3 regions of the Priestia sp. RMT2NF4 genome follow, and region 2 is predicted to be linked to each of the others. Evidence: predicted binding sites of a transcription regulator. Region 2 holds the regulator's gene; each other region holds the start of a gene.

Region 1 (3,699 bases), on a different contig from region 2:
AGTTAATGTACATCATCGGATTTCCACCGCCGGTCATGGTAAACAAGTGTCCGTCAAAGAAGCGGTCAATAAACAATAAAGCAAGCGTTACGGTTAATACAGGAAACGCGAAAATGATAATAATACAGCTTGCTAGAACAGACCACGTGAATAGCGGCATATGCATAAGTTTCATGCCAGGCGCACGCATTTTTAAAATGGTCATAATAAAATTAATTCCAGAAGCCAAGCTGCCAATACCTGATATTTGAATGCCCCAAATATAAAAATCTTGACCTGGTCCAGGACTGAACTGCATGCCAGAAAGCGGCGGATAACTCAACCACCCTGCATCTGGCGATCCTCCGATTACAAACGACAAATTGAAAAGCATGGCGCCAAAGAAAAATAGCCAAAAGCTTACCGCGTTTAAAAAAGGATAGGCGACATCTCTTGCTCCAATTTGAAGAGGTACAACAATATTAAAGAAAGCAAACATAAGCGGCATTGCCATAAATAGAATCATAATGGTTCCGTGCGTAGTAAAAATTTCGTTGTAATGATTAGAATCTAGAAAATGCCACTGAGGAAATGCTAGCTGCATACGCATCAATAATGCATCTACTCCGCCTCGAAACAGCATTAACAATGAAGAAAGCATATACATGATTCCAATTTTTTTATGATCCACCGTTGTGAGCCACTCACGCCATAGCCACTTCCACTTTTTAAGATACGTAAGAACAAAAATAATACCGGCTAGTGTTAACAATATGGCGACATCGGCTCCGTAAATCATTGGCTCCCCTGTCACAAAAAAATGAGATGAAAAATCTTTTAATTTGTCTAACAACTTAGTTTCCTCCTTCCTGGTGCTCGTGCTGTGTATGTGCTTGTTCATCAGAAGCCACATTCATTGTCTTCATGTCTTCATTTTTCATATGGTGATGCTGACTATAATATTGACCACCGTTTTTAATGACAGTTTCTTGGAACAAACCTTTAGGAATGGTAGAGTACGATTTCTCTAAAGAAAGACCTTGTTTTGCAAGACTGTTATAATCAGCTTTTGTTAAAGCTGGTGCTGTTTCTTTTACTTGCCTTACCCACTGATTAAATTCTTTTGTCGATGTAGATTTAACTTTAAAGTTCATATGAGCGAACCCTTCACCCGTAAAATTAGCGCCTGAACCAAAATATTCTCCCTTGTGATTAGCTTGCAGCCAAAGCCCCATGGCCATTCCCGGCATTGTATATAATTGTCCTCCTAGCTGGGGTACCCAAAAGGAATTCATAGGTGCATCTGACGTTAGCACGAATTGAACGGGCACATTCTTTGGAATTTCGACATAGTTGACTGTCGCAATATCTTGATCCGGATATTGGAATAACCATTTCCAATCAAGAGACGTTACTTCAATCGTTAGCGGCTTTACATCTTTTTTCGGCGGATCTACTAATTCATAAGTCGTCTTGGCCGTAGCGAAACCTAAAATGCCAATAATAATAATGGGGATGCCCCACCAAATAAATTCAAGACGCTTGCTATCGTCCCAATCTGGTCGATACGGAGCCTTGTTTCCAGGCTTATCACGGTAGCGTAAAACGATATACACAAGCAGACCTAAAACAGGAATAACGACAATTGCGCATAAAATTATGGAAAAAATAATTAACTGGTATTCTTTTTGAGCCACCGCCCCCTGTGGATTTAAAATCAAATAACGACTATCACAGCCTGCTAAAAAAATTGTAATGAATACGGAGAGAATGATTAACTTGCCAATATGCATTGATTTTTGCTTTCTCACCTCAGCTCAGGCTCCCTTCCTTTAAATCTCTGTACATAATAATGGTATATAAACGTTCATATTAGAGATGCATCTCAACAGATCAAAGAGCTAAAAACCTCCTAACATATTGAAGTTTGTCATGACATATTGCTTACTCCTAAAAAATTATCATGTTGTATGTTTAAAAGGTGTGATATTTCTCACACTTGAAGCGATTTTTATCTAGTTTAAATGGCTTTACCATAATTTCGTCACATATTTGGTTAAATGTGGTGTGAAATATCTTTCTCCTAGCGCGTAGATTCTGATAAAAGTAAAAAAGCTCTCCCAGTTCTTATTAACTGGAAGAGCTTTTTGGGAGTAATGAAGTATGGAGCTTTATTTCTTACTAGTTTGTTTGCTTTACTTGCTGAAACATCCAATCAATCATTTTTTGTTAAGAGAGTCACGACTTCCTTATATTCCTCTAGCTCTTTGGTCTGTGCGAGAGTATTGATTTTCTCTAGCGATAAAAGAGAGCTCTGAATGATAAACGTGCGAGGCTCCTTATCATTTTGCAGTAATTCACGTTAACGAACTATCAGCTATTGCCTTCTCTTCCTTAATACATCTTCTATAAAATAATGATAGAAATAATTAATAAGAGCAGTGGCAATCGAGATCACAAAAAGTTGAAAACGCGTCATGTTGACCATTTTGTATACCTTTAATTTTTCTGCCAGACTGGTCAAGGGATAAGCAAATAGATAGTCAAATAGGATGTTAATTAACAAATATTTTTTGAAATTCCCATAGGTCAGCTTGAATACCCAAAAATTAGCTATAAAAAACGGTCCAAATATAAAAGAAACGTCGCTTGAAAGTTTAGGGAAAAGAGGTTTCCTCACTTTCCACCATGTAAAGCTTTTAGATAACTCACTGATAAAAGCAATAACTAATGAACTAAATGTTAAAACAGGTAGGTATCTTTTAAAGACAAATTTATCAACTTTTATTATAGACAGCCAAGGCAATAAAAGTACTGCCAAAAGCGTTAACTTTCCTTTCATTATGTACCCAACTCCTGCCGTTACGAAAATGTAAGCTAAACCATATTCTCTTTAGTTTGTGTAATAGGCTCTTTTTTATGTGTTTATTACACTGCGTTCGTTCTTTTATTCGTCTTTTATTACAAGATTTTTTGCTTTCAGGAAATTATTGATTCTCATATTCTGCATGTGCATGGAGAAAATACGGAGGTGAATGTTTAATTAAAAGGAGGAATTAAAAATGACTACAGTACGTGAAGTTATGACTAAAGATGTGAAAGCTTGTGCACCGCACGACCCAGTAACAGCTGCAGCAAAATTAATGCGTGATATTAATTGTGGCTCTGTGCCAGTGTGTCAAGAAAATCGAGTAATGGGAATGATCACAGACCGTGATATCGTGTTAAACTGCGTGGCGGATGGAAAAGATTGCAACACTGTGCATTGCCATGATTGTATGACTAAAGATGTGATTACTTGTTCTCCAGATACGGATATTCATGAATGTGCACGTATGATGGCCGATCATCAAATTCGCCGCATTATTGTAGTGGAGAATAATAATATGGTTGGAATCTGTGCAATCGGTGACCTTGCGACCGTGAACGTATATGTTGATGAAGCCGGTGCAGCATTGAGCGAAATTTCTAATCAAGTTCATTAAAACTTTTTAGCATATAAATCCTTAATGTTTGTACAAAATAACCCTGTCTGCAAGGAGGTGCTAATATGCCAAATTTAAACGATAACAAATTTAAAAAGATTCAGTCTGAGAGTCAAAAGCAAGGAAAGTCTCAAGAAGAATATGCGGCTGAGCTTGACGCTAATCGTGCAAAAAGCCAAAAGAAAAAGTAAGAATAAAAAAGGATTACAATCGGCAGAAGCTCGTTTGCAATCCT
Region 2 (3,699 bases):
TCCCTTTAACACGAGGGTTTATTTATATTATTATGGGGATTTTATTCACCTACTTGGCAATTCAAAATGCCCAGGAAACCGTCTGGAATTTCCCCACAATCTTATTTGCACTCGTAGCCGCATTCGATTTCAGGTTTGCGGTTCGCATCTTTATCTTGCACTACAAAATTAAAAAATTGCAGCAGCAATATAAAAATCAAGATGATTCATCCAAATAAAAAAACCACTGTTTCAGTGGTTTTTTTTACATACTAACATCTTCTCTTTCTTGCTCTGCCCTTGCCTTTAACACTTTGCGATACGAAATGCGGGAAATAATGATGCTGATTTCATACAAAATTAAGAGCGGCACTGTCACCATCATGTGCGAGAGCAATTCCGGTGGTGTAATAAGTGCGGCAATAACTAGCAGTACGAAATAGGCATATTTTCGAATTTGAGATAAAAACATAGGCGTTATAATTCCTAAACGCGTCAAAAACATAACGACGACAGGAAGCTGAAACAACAAGCCAAAAGGCAGTGTGAGCTGCATTAAAAAAGAAAAGTATTCATTAATGCCAATCACTTGGTTTACATTCAGCTCATCAGAAACGCGCGTCATAAAATCAACGACAAATGGAAACAACACAAAATAAGAAAAAGAGACACCGCCGATAAAGAGAAAAATGGAAACAGGAATATATCCAAGCGTTACCTTACGCTCTTTTTCATATAAACCAGGACTAATAAATGCCCAAAGTTGATACAGTGCAACAGGAGCTGCAAGTACACAGCCGATAATAACAGCAAATTGCATATAAATCTTAACTGGATCTGTTAACCGAAATGCATTCATCGTTAAATTCTTTGCCTCATCAGCATGCTGTAAATAGACAATAACCTTATCCGCTATAAAAAAGCCGCCAATTGTGGCAATCACAAAGAAAAATAAAACAATTAAAATGCGTTTTCGCAGCTCTCCTATATGATCATATATTGACATTTCTTGTTCGGTCATACTATGATCACCCTTTTACTCTTTGTCATCTACTTGACGCTGTTTATCTTTTTCACGATCTTCTGATGCACCGCTAGCGGCATGCTTAAACTCTCTAAGCGTTTGGCCCACTGATCTTCCTAGCTCCGGTAACCGTTTCGGCCCAAAAATAAGCAGTGCTACAATCGCAATAATAATCCAACTGCCTGCTCCAATCCCCATATTCCCACTCTCCTTATTAATTTAGACTTAAGGAAATCGTAACACAGTCCGCCTTATTCAACAGGATAATTTTTCAAAAAGTAGACGAGCGACTGTAATTCTACAGCAAGATCAATATGATGGAGTCGAATCTCATCCGGTACGTTTAAGCGTGCAGGAGTAAAGTTTAAAATTCCTTTAATTCCGCAACTCACTAAACGATCAGTAATTTGCTGAGCAACAGTGGCAGGAACGGTTAAAATCGCTACTGAGATGTCATCACTCATATAATCTTCCAATTGGTCAAGATGATAGACCGGCACGTCGCCTACTTTCGTACCTACTTTATCTTCTATCACATCAAAAGCGCACTCAATTTTGGTGTTATTATTTTTAATAAAATTATAATTTAAAAAGGCCGTTCCTAGATTCCCTACGCCAATCAGTGCTACTTTCGTTACTTCATCTTGGTCTAACGTTTTACGGAAAAATGTAAGTAAATAATTCACATTGTAGCCGTATCCCTTTTTTCCTAATGCACCAAAGTAAGAAAAGTCCCGACGAATAGTAGCAGAATCCACTTTCACTGCCTCACTTAACTCCGCTGACGACACACGCTGTTTACCAGAAGCATGCAAATTTTTCAAAAAACGATAATAAAGCGGCAATCGCTTAGCCGTTGCTTGTGGTATTTTTAATTGTTCAGTGTTCACGTTGTACCCCCTCAGTTCATGTATGTCATTACTAACATTTTCAAGTAATATTGCATTACCTTTCACAAAGCATCAACCGCTTTGAGGTAGCGCTTCCAATTCTCTCTCTTTTCTCTTGTTTTATATATACTCCGCTTCACACCTCGACGGCTTTTGTCTATTCAGCACTCCTTAAAGTCGGTATGTAGAACGAAGCAATTAGCCCTTCAAAGGATCGGTTTGTTAGTCATGACGGATTTTTTTTACATCCATCATAGATAAGTTCAGAGATGCACTTATCTCTTATTTTAACATAGTATCCTGTATAAAATGTGCAGGTAAAATCATTTTATTTCATGAATCAAAACATTCGCTTCATCATTTGTCCTTGTCCCTCTACAAATTACAAACGCTTGTAGGAAGAACTTGTAGTTAAAAATATGTTAAAATACACTATGGATATACTACTAGAGGTGAAAAAATGATTATTCTACAATTGAACGGTATTACAAAATACTATGGGGCAGAACCCATTTTATCGAATATAAAGTTAGAAGTACAATCAAAAGACCGCATTGCCCTAGTGGGACGAAACGGTGCTGGTAAATCAACTTTATTAAAAATTATTGCTGAGCAGCTTTCCTATGACAGCGGAGAAATTATTAAACCTAAGGGTGTTTCCATTGATTATATGGGACAAGATACAGTTCTTGAGTCAACACTCTCCATATGGGAAGAAATGATGACTGTCTTTGCTCCATTAAAGAAGATGGAAAAAGAATTACGTACGCTTGAAACGAAGATGGGTGATCCAGACATTTTTAATGATTCAGTTCAATACGAAAAACTAACCAAAGAGTATGATCAGCTTCAAGTAACGTTTAAAGATTTAGGCGGCTATCAATATGAAGCGGATACACGATCTATTCTTCACGGTTTCCGTTTTTCAAACTTTGACTACAGCACCCCTATTTCCTCCTTAAGCGGTGGACAAAAAACGCGCCTGGCTCTTGCAAAACTGCTTTTAACAAAGCCTGATTTGCTTATTCTGGATGAGCCTACCAACCACTTAGATATTGAAACTTTAGCATGGCTGGAACAGTTTCTGCAAGGGTATGAAGGAGCTATTTTAATCGTTTCACATGATCGTTACTTCCTTGATAAAGTCGTAAATCAAGTGTATGAAGTCGTACAAAAAACAACGGTGAAGTACACGGGCAACTACTCTAAATACCTTGTACAAAAAGCAGAGCGATATGAAAAAGAGTTGCGTCAGTACGAAAAGCAGCAAGATGAAGTCGCAAAGCTGAATGATTTTATTCAGCGAAACATCGCCCGCGCATCGACTACAAAACGTGCGCAAAGCAGACGTAAACAGCTCGATCGAATGGAGTTAATAAATCGACCTAACGAAGGCGAAAAATCAGCTAGTTTTTCGTTTGAAATTGAACGTCAAAGCGGAAATGAAGTCTTAAATCTGGAAGATGTGTCTATCGGATATGATGAAAACAACTATGTCGTCCAAGAGGCAAACCTTCGCATTAAAAAAGGGGAAAGCCTTGCGTTGGTTGGTCCTAATGGCGTGGGGAAATCAACTTTATTAAAAGGCATTGTGGATAAACTCAGCTTCAAGACTGGAACCATTTCCTTTGGCTCAAATGTAATGGTTGGTTATTACGACCAAGAGCAAGCCAATTTAACGTCTAATAAAACCGTTTTAAATGAACTTTGGGATGACTACCCAGCCAAACCTGAAAAAGAAATCCGTACAGCGCTTGGAAATTTTCTGTTTTCAGGTGATGATGTACTGAAAATCGTTTCCACGCT
Region 3 (3,699 bases), on a different contig from region 2:
CTCGTCGCTCTAAGTCGTTTCTTCCTAAAAAGCGAGACACCATTCCAATCCCAAAATCAAAGCCTTCTAAAAAGATAAAACCAACAAACAGAATGGATACTAGCAAATACCAGAATTCATTAAGAGAAAACATTGTATCCCTCCTTTGTAAACGGATCAGTTGATGTTACTTTTGTATGTGCTTCGTGATCGTGATCTGGACCTTTTTTAATTTCTTTAACGAACAAGAACACCATAATCACAGCTAAAATTAAGTAAAAGAACGAAAACGAGATAATAGAAAATAGCAATTCACCTGCTGTTACACCAGGAGACACGGCATCTTCGGTTTTCATATAGCCAAATACAACCCAAGGCTGACGGCCAATCTCTGTCATAATCCAACCTGCTGAGCTTCCAAGGAACGGAAAGGCGATGGCAATCGTCATAATACGTAAAAATAGTTTGCTTTCTTGAAGTTTTTTACGAGAAAGCAAGTACGTACCCCAAATGCCTAATGCACATAATACGCCACCTAGACCAGCCATAATGCGGAAACTCCAAAACGTTGTTCGAACGGGTGGAATATAATTTCCTTCTCCATATTTCGCCGTATACTGCTGCTGCAGCTCATTCATTCCAGGAACGGAGCCTGAAAACTTACCGTATGATAAGAAGCTTAATAAGTAAGGTATTTTGATTTCACTCGTATTTTTCTTTTCATCAGGGTGAATATTTGCTGTTACTGTCCAAGCACCTGGACTTCCGCTGTTTTCCCATAATCCTTCACTTGCGGCCATTTTCATCGGCTGTGTTTTAACTAAATATCCGGCCTGTTCATGCCCAGATAGTGCAATTCCTACACCTGAAACTAGCCCTACAAGGATAGCAACTTGAAATGATTTTTTAGCAAAAGCCACATGTTTTTTCTTCAAGAGCATAACAGCGCTGACACCCGTGATAAAAAAGGCGCCTGTTGCAAACGAACCTAAAATTGTATGAGGGAATTCGACCCACAGCTGACCGTTCGTTAACAATTTAAAGAAGTCATTCATTTCCAAACGGCCATTATTTAGCTCCATTCCGACCGGATGCTGCATAAAAGAATTAGCCGTTAAAATAAAGAACGCTGAAAAGATAGTACCTAGACTAACAAGCCAAATACATAGACAGTGCAGCCATTTAGGCAAACGATCCCACCCGAAAATCCACAGCCCGAGGAACGTGGACTCCATAAAAAACGCTAGCAGTGCTTCAATAGCAAGCGGCGCACCAAATACATCTCCTACAAATCTTGAGTACTCTGACCAGTTCATGCCAAACTGAAATTCTTGTAAAATACCTGTTACGACTCCGACAGCAAAGTTAATCAGGAATAAGTGCCCCCAAAACTTTGCCATCTTTTTATACTGTTCATCTTTTTTTACTACGTACATCGTTTCCATGATCGCTACTAAAAAGACAAGGCCGATAGACAGCGGTACAAAGATAAAATGAAACAGCGTCGTTGATGCAAATTGAATACGTGATAGTATGACTGTATCCATCTTCTTTCTCCTTTCATATATAAGAACATTCATCATTTCCATAGATACTTTGCTCATTTCTGAGCATCTTTTACTTATATTGTGAAACATTGAGCATAACAATTCGAGAAATATGCTCAACATTTCACAAACATATGTAATGTCTCTCTTTCTATTTACATAGTATAGTCTATTTTTTTAGCTGTGCACGTACATTTTTTGAACGTTTTTAGACTAAAACGTGACTTTCTTGTGACAAAAAAGGGCAGGATCTCTTTATTTTTTCATAAAAAAAGCACGCTCTGATTTGAGCTTGCTTCTCTACGGTCGATATTTTGCTTTCGCATTTAATTTAGATTGACGAATGATTTGGTTAATGACTTCAGAAAATACAATACCAATGGCAATTGAACCTGAAATCATAAAGGCTTTTGCTGCAAGACTAATCGCTTCATTATAATTATTTTCTACAAAGTTACGCATGGCATCGTATGCTGTTCCCCCTGGAACGAGCGGAATAATACCTGCTACGGTGAAAATAATGATCGGCGTACGATAAATTTTTGCGTAAATTTGACTAATAATAGCAATAAAAAAGGCCGATGCTACAGTGCTTGGAATTTCATCTACACCATAGAACGTTAGCAAATAGTAAATGAGCCAGCCAATCATTCCGACAAAGCCACTTTTTAATAATGATTCACGTGGAACATTAAAAATAATCCCAAACGCTGCTGAAGCAATAAAACTTGTAATTATCTGCTCTACGATATGCATATGATGCCTCCCTTCTATAGAAGCGTAAATACAATGGCAATACCTGCACCAATAGCAAATGCCGTCAGAAACGCTTCTGCTCCTTTTGATAATCCAGACAGTAAATGTCCCGCCATTAAATCTCGCACTGCATTGGTAATCGATAACCCAGGAACGAGAGGCATAACGGATCCAATAATAATTTTATCAATTTGCGTTCCTAGTCCTGAAGCGACTAAAAGAGCTGATAAAAGTCCAATAACTAACGAAGCGGTAAACTCAGCAAAAAAGCGAATCGGAATAAGACGGTGGAAATACACCACGGTTAAAAATCCGAGACCTCCTGAAAACATCGCTGGAATAAAGTCCGTCCATAAACCTTGAAACATGATTAAAAAGCATCCGCTAGAAATGGATGCAGCTGCAAGTTGAACCCATAGTGGAAAAGCTACGTTCGTTGCTTCAATTTCTTGTAGCATTTCATACGCTTCCTCCAAGGAGATGTTTCCTTGACTGATGGTTCTTGAGACGCTATTTACCATAGTTACTTTTTTTAAATCGGTCGTTCGTTCGGAAATACGAATTAACTTCGTTTTCGTCGGTTCTTTCGTTTCAAGTGAAAACATAATCCCTGTTGGCGTCACATAGCTGTGGGATTTTTTTATACCGTAAGACGCTGCAATCCGCATCATTGTGTCTTCTACTCGATACGTTTCTGCTCCGCTTTCTAACATAATTTTACCTGCTAGTAAGCTAACGTCCATAATTTCATATTTATCTAATTTTTGTTGTGTCATCAAATCGCTCCAAACATATTAAAGCTTGGTTTTTTCCCCTACAGCATACAGTGTATAAGAAAGAGGGAAGTGGACGCAATGGTTAATGCAAAAAAGTGTGGACTTTTTGTCTCACACTTTCAGGAATAGTATATACATTCCTTATCAATTCATACGTTTTGTGGTCTCACGCTCTACTAATACAGGTGCCATTTTATACTGTACCTGATCTATTTCTTGCTGATCCTGAATTTGCTGAAGTAAGAGGTTTACTGCTTTTTCAGCCATTTTTTCCATCGGTTGACGGATGGTTGTTAGCGGAGGTTGCGCTTCACTAGCTTCTGTAATATCATCAAACCCTATAACAGACAAATCCGCTGGAACGTGAAGTCCGTTTTGCCACGCACAGTGTATCACTTTCAGAGCAATGTAATCCGTAGCACAAATAAGCGCAGTTGGGGGCTCTGGATGATGAGCTAGCTCATTTATAAACTGATATAGTTCATCTGAGTTATTCATATCTTCTTTCACAAACTTTGCGTTTGCTGACGGTACATACTGATAAAAAAGAGACAGACGGTGCTCGACTCCGCTTACAGCTTTTCCAACGAACCCGATATTCTTATGGCCAAGGTCCGTTAAGTGAGCAACAGCTAATTGCA

Evidence for each region. Region 2 encodes Rex, which represses fermentation and respiration genes when NADH is low (regulators of the CRP and FNR family bind a similar motif). Its sites were predicted from a motif close to TTGTGAAATATTTCACAA; they were not measured.
Region 1: the regulator Rex is predicted to act here: its motif matches at 1,961-1,978, upstream of ACMX9J_RS00245 (cytochrome c oxidase subunit II).
Region 3: the regulator Rex is predicted to act here: its motif matches at 1,639-1,656, upstream of ACMX9J_RS19805 (cytochrome ubiquinol oxidase subunit I).

Annotation. Positions count from the first base shown of each region.
Region 1 is NZ_JBLQZO010000001.1:47,550-51,248, reverse strand. Features, by position in the region: gene qoxB (cytochrome aa3 quinol oxidase subunit I) at 1-832, opposite strand, end outside; gene ACMX9J_RS00245 (cytochrome c oxidase subunit II) at 834-1,772, opposite strand; gene ACMX9J_RS00240 (hypothetical protein) at 2,357-2,821, opposite strand; gene ACMX9J_RS00235 (CBS domain-containing protein) at 3,042-3,464, shown strand; gene ACMX9J_RS00230 (hypothetical protein) at 3,530-3,655, shown strand.
Region 2 is NZ_JBLQZO010000018.1:11,340-15,038, forward strand. Features, by position in the region: gene ACMX9J_RS27240 (YdiK family protein) at 1-218, shown strand, start outside; gene tatC (twin-arginine translocase subunit TatC) at 245-1,000, opposite strand; gene tatA (twin-arginine translocase TatA/TatE family subunit) at 1,016-1,201, opposite strand; gene ACMX9J_RS27255 (redox-sensing transcriptional repressor Rex) at 1,255-1,893, opposite strand; gene ACMX9J_RS27260 (ABC-F family ATP-binding cassette domain-containing protein) at 2,354-3,699, shown strand, end outside.
Region 3 is NZ_JBLQZO010000005.1:68,458-72,156, reverse strand. Features, by position in the region: gene cydB (cytochrome d ubiquinol oxidase subunit II) at 1-133, opposite strand, end outside; gene ACMX9J_RS19805 (cytochrome ubiquinol oxidase subunit I) at 120-1,526, opposite strand; gene ACMX9J_RS19800 (threonine/serine exporter family protein) at 1,827-2,282, opposite strand; gene ACMX9J_RS19795 (threonine/serine exporter family protein) at 2,297-3,058, opposite strand; gene ACMX9J_RS19790 (LacI family DNA-binding transcriptional regulator) at 3,203-3,699, opposite strand, start outside.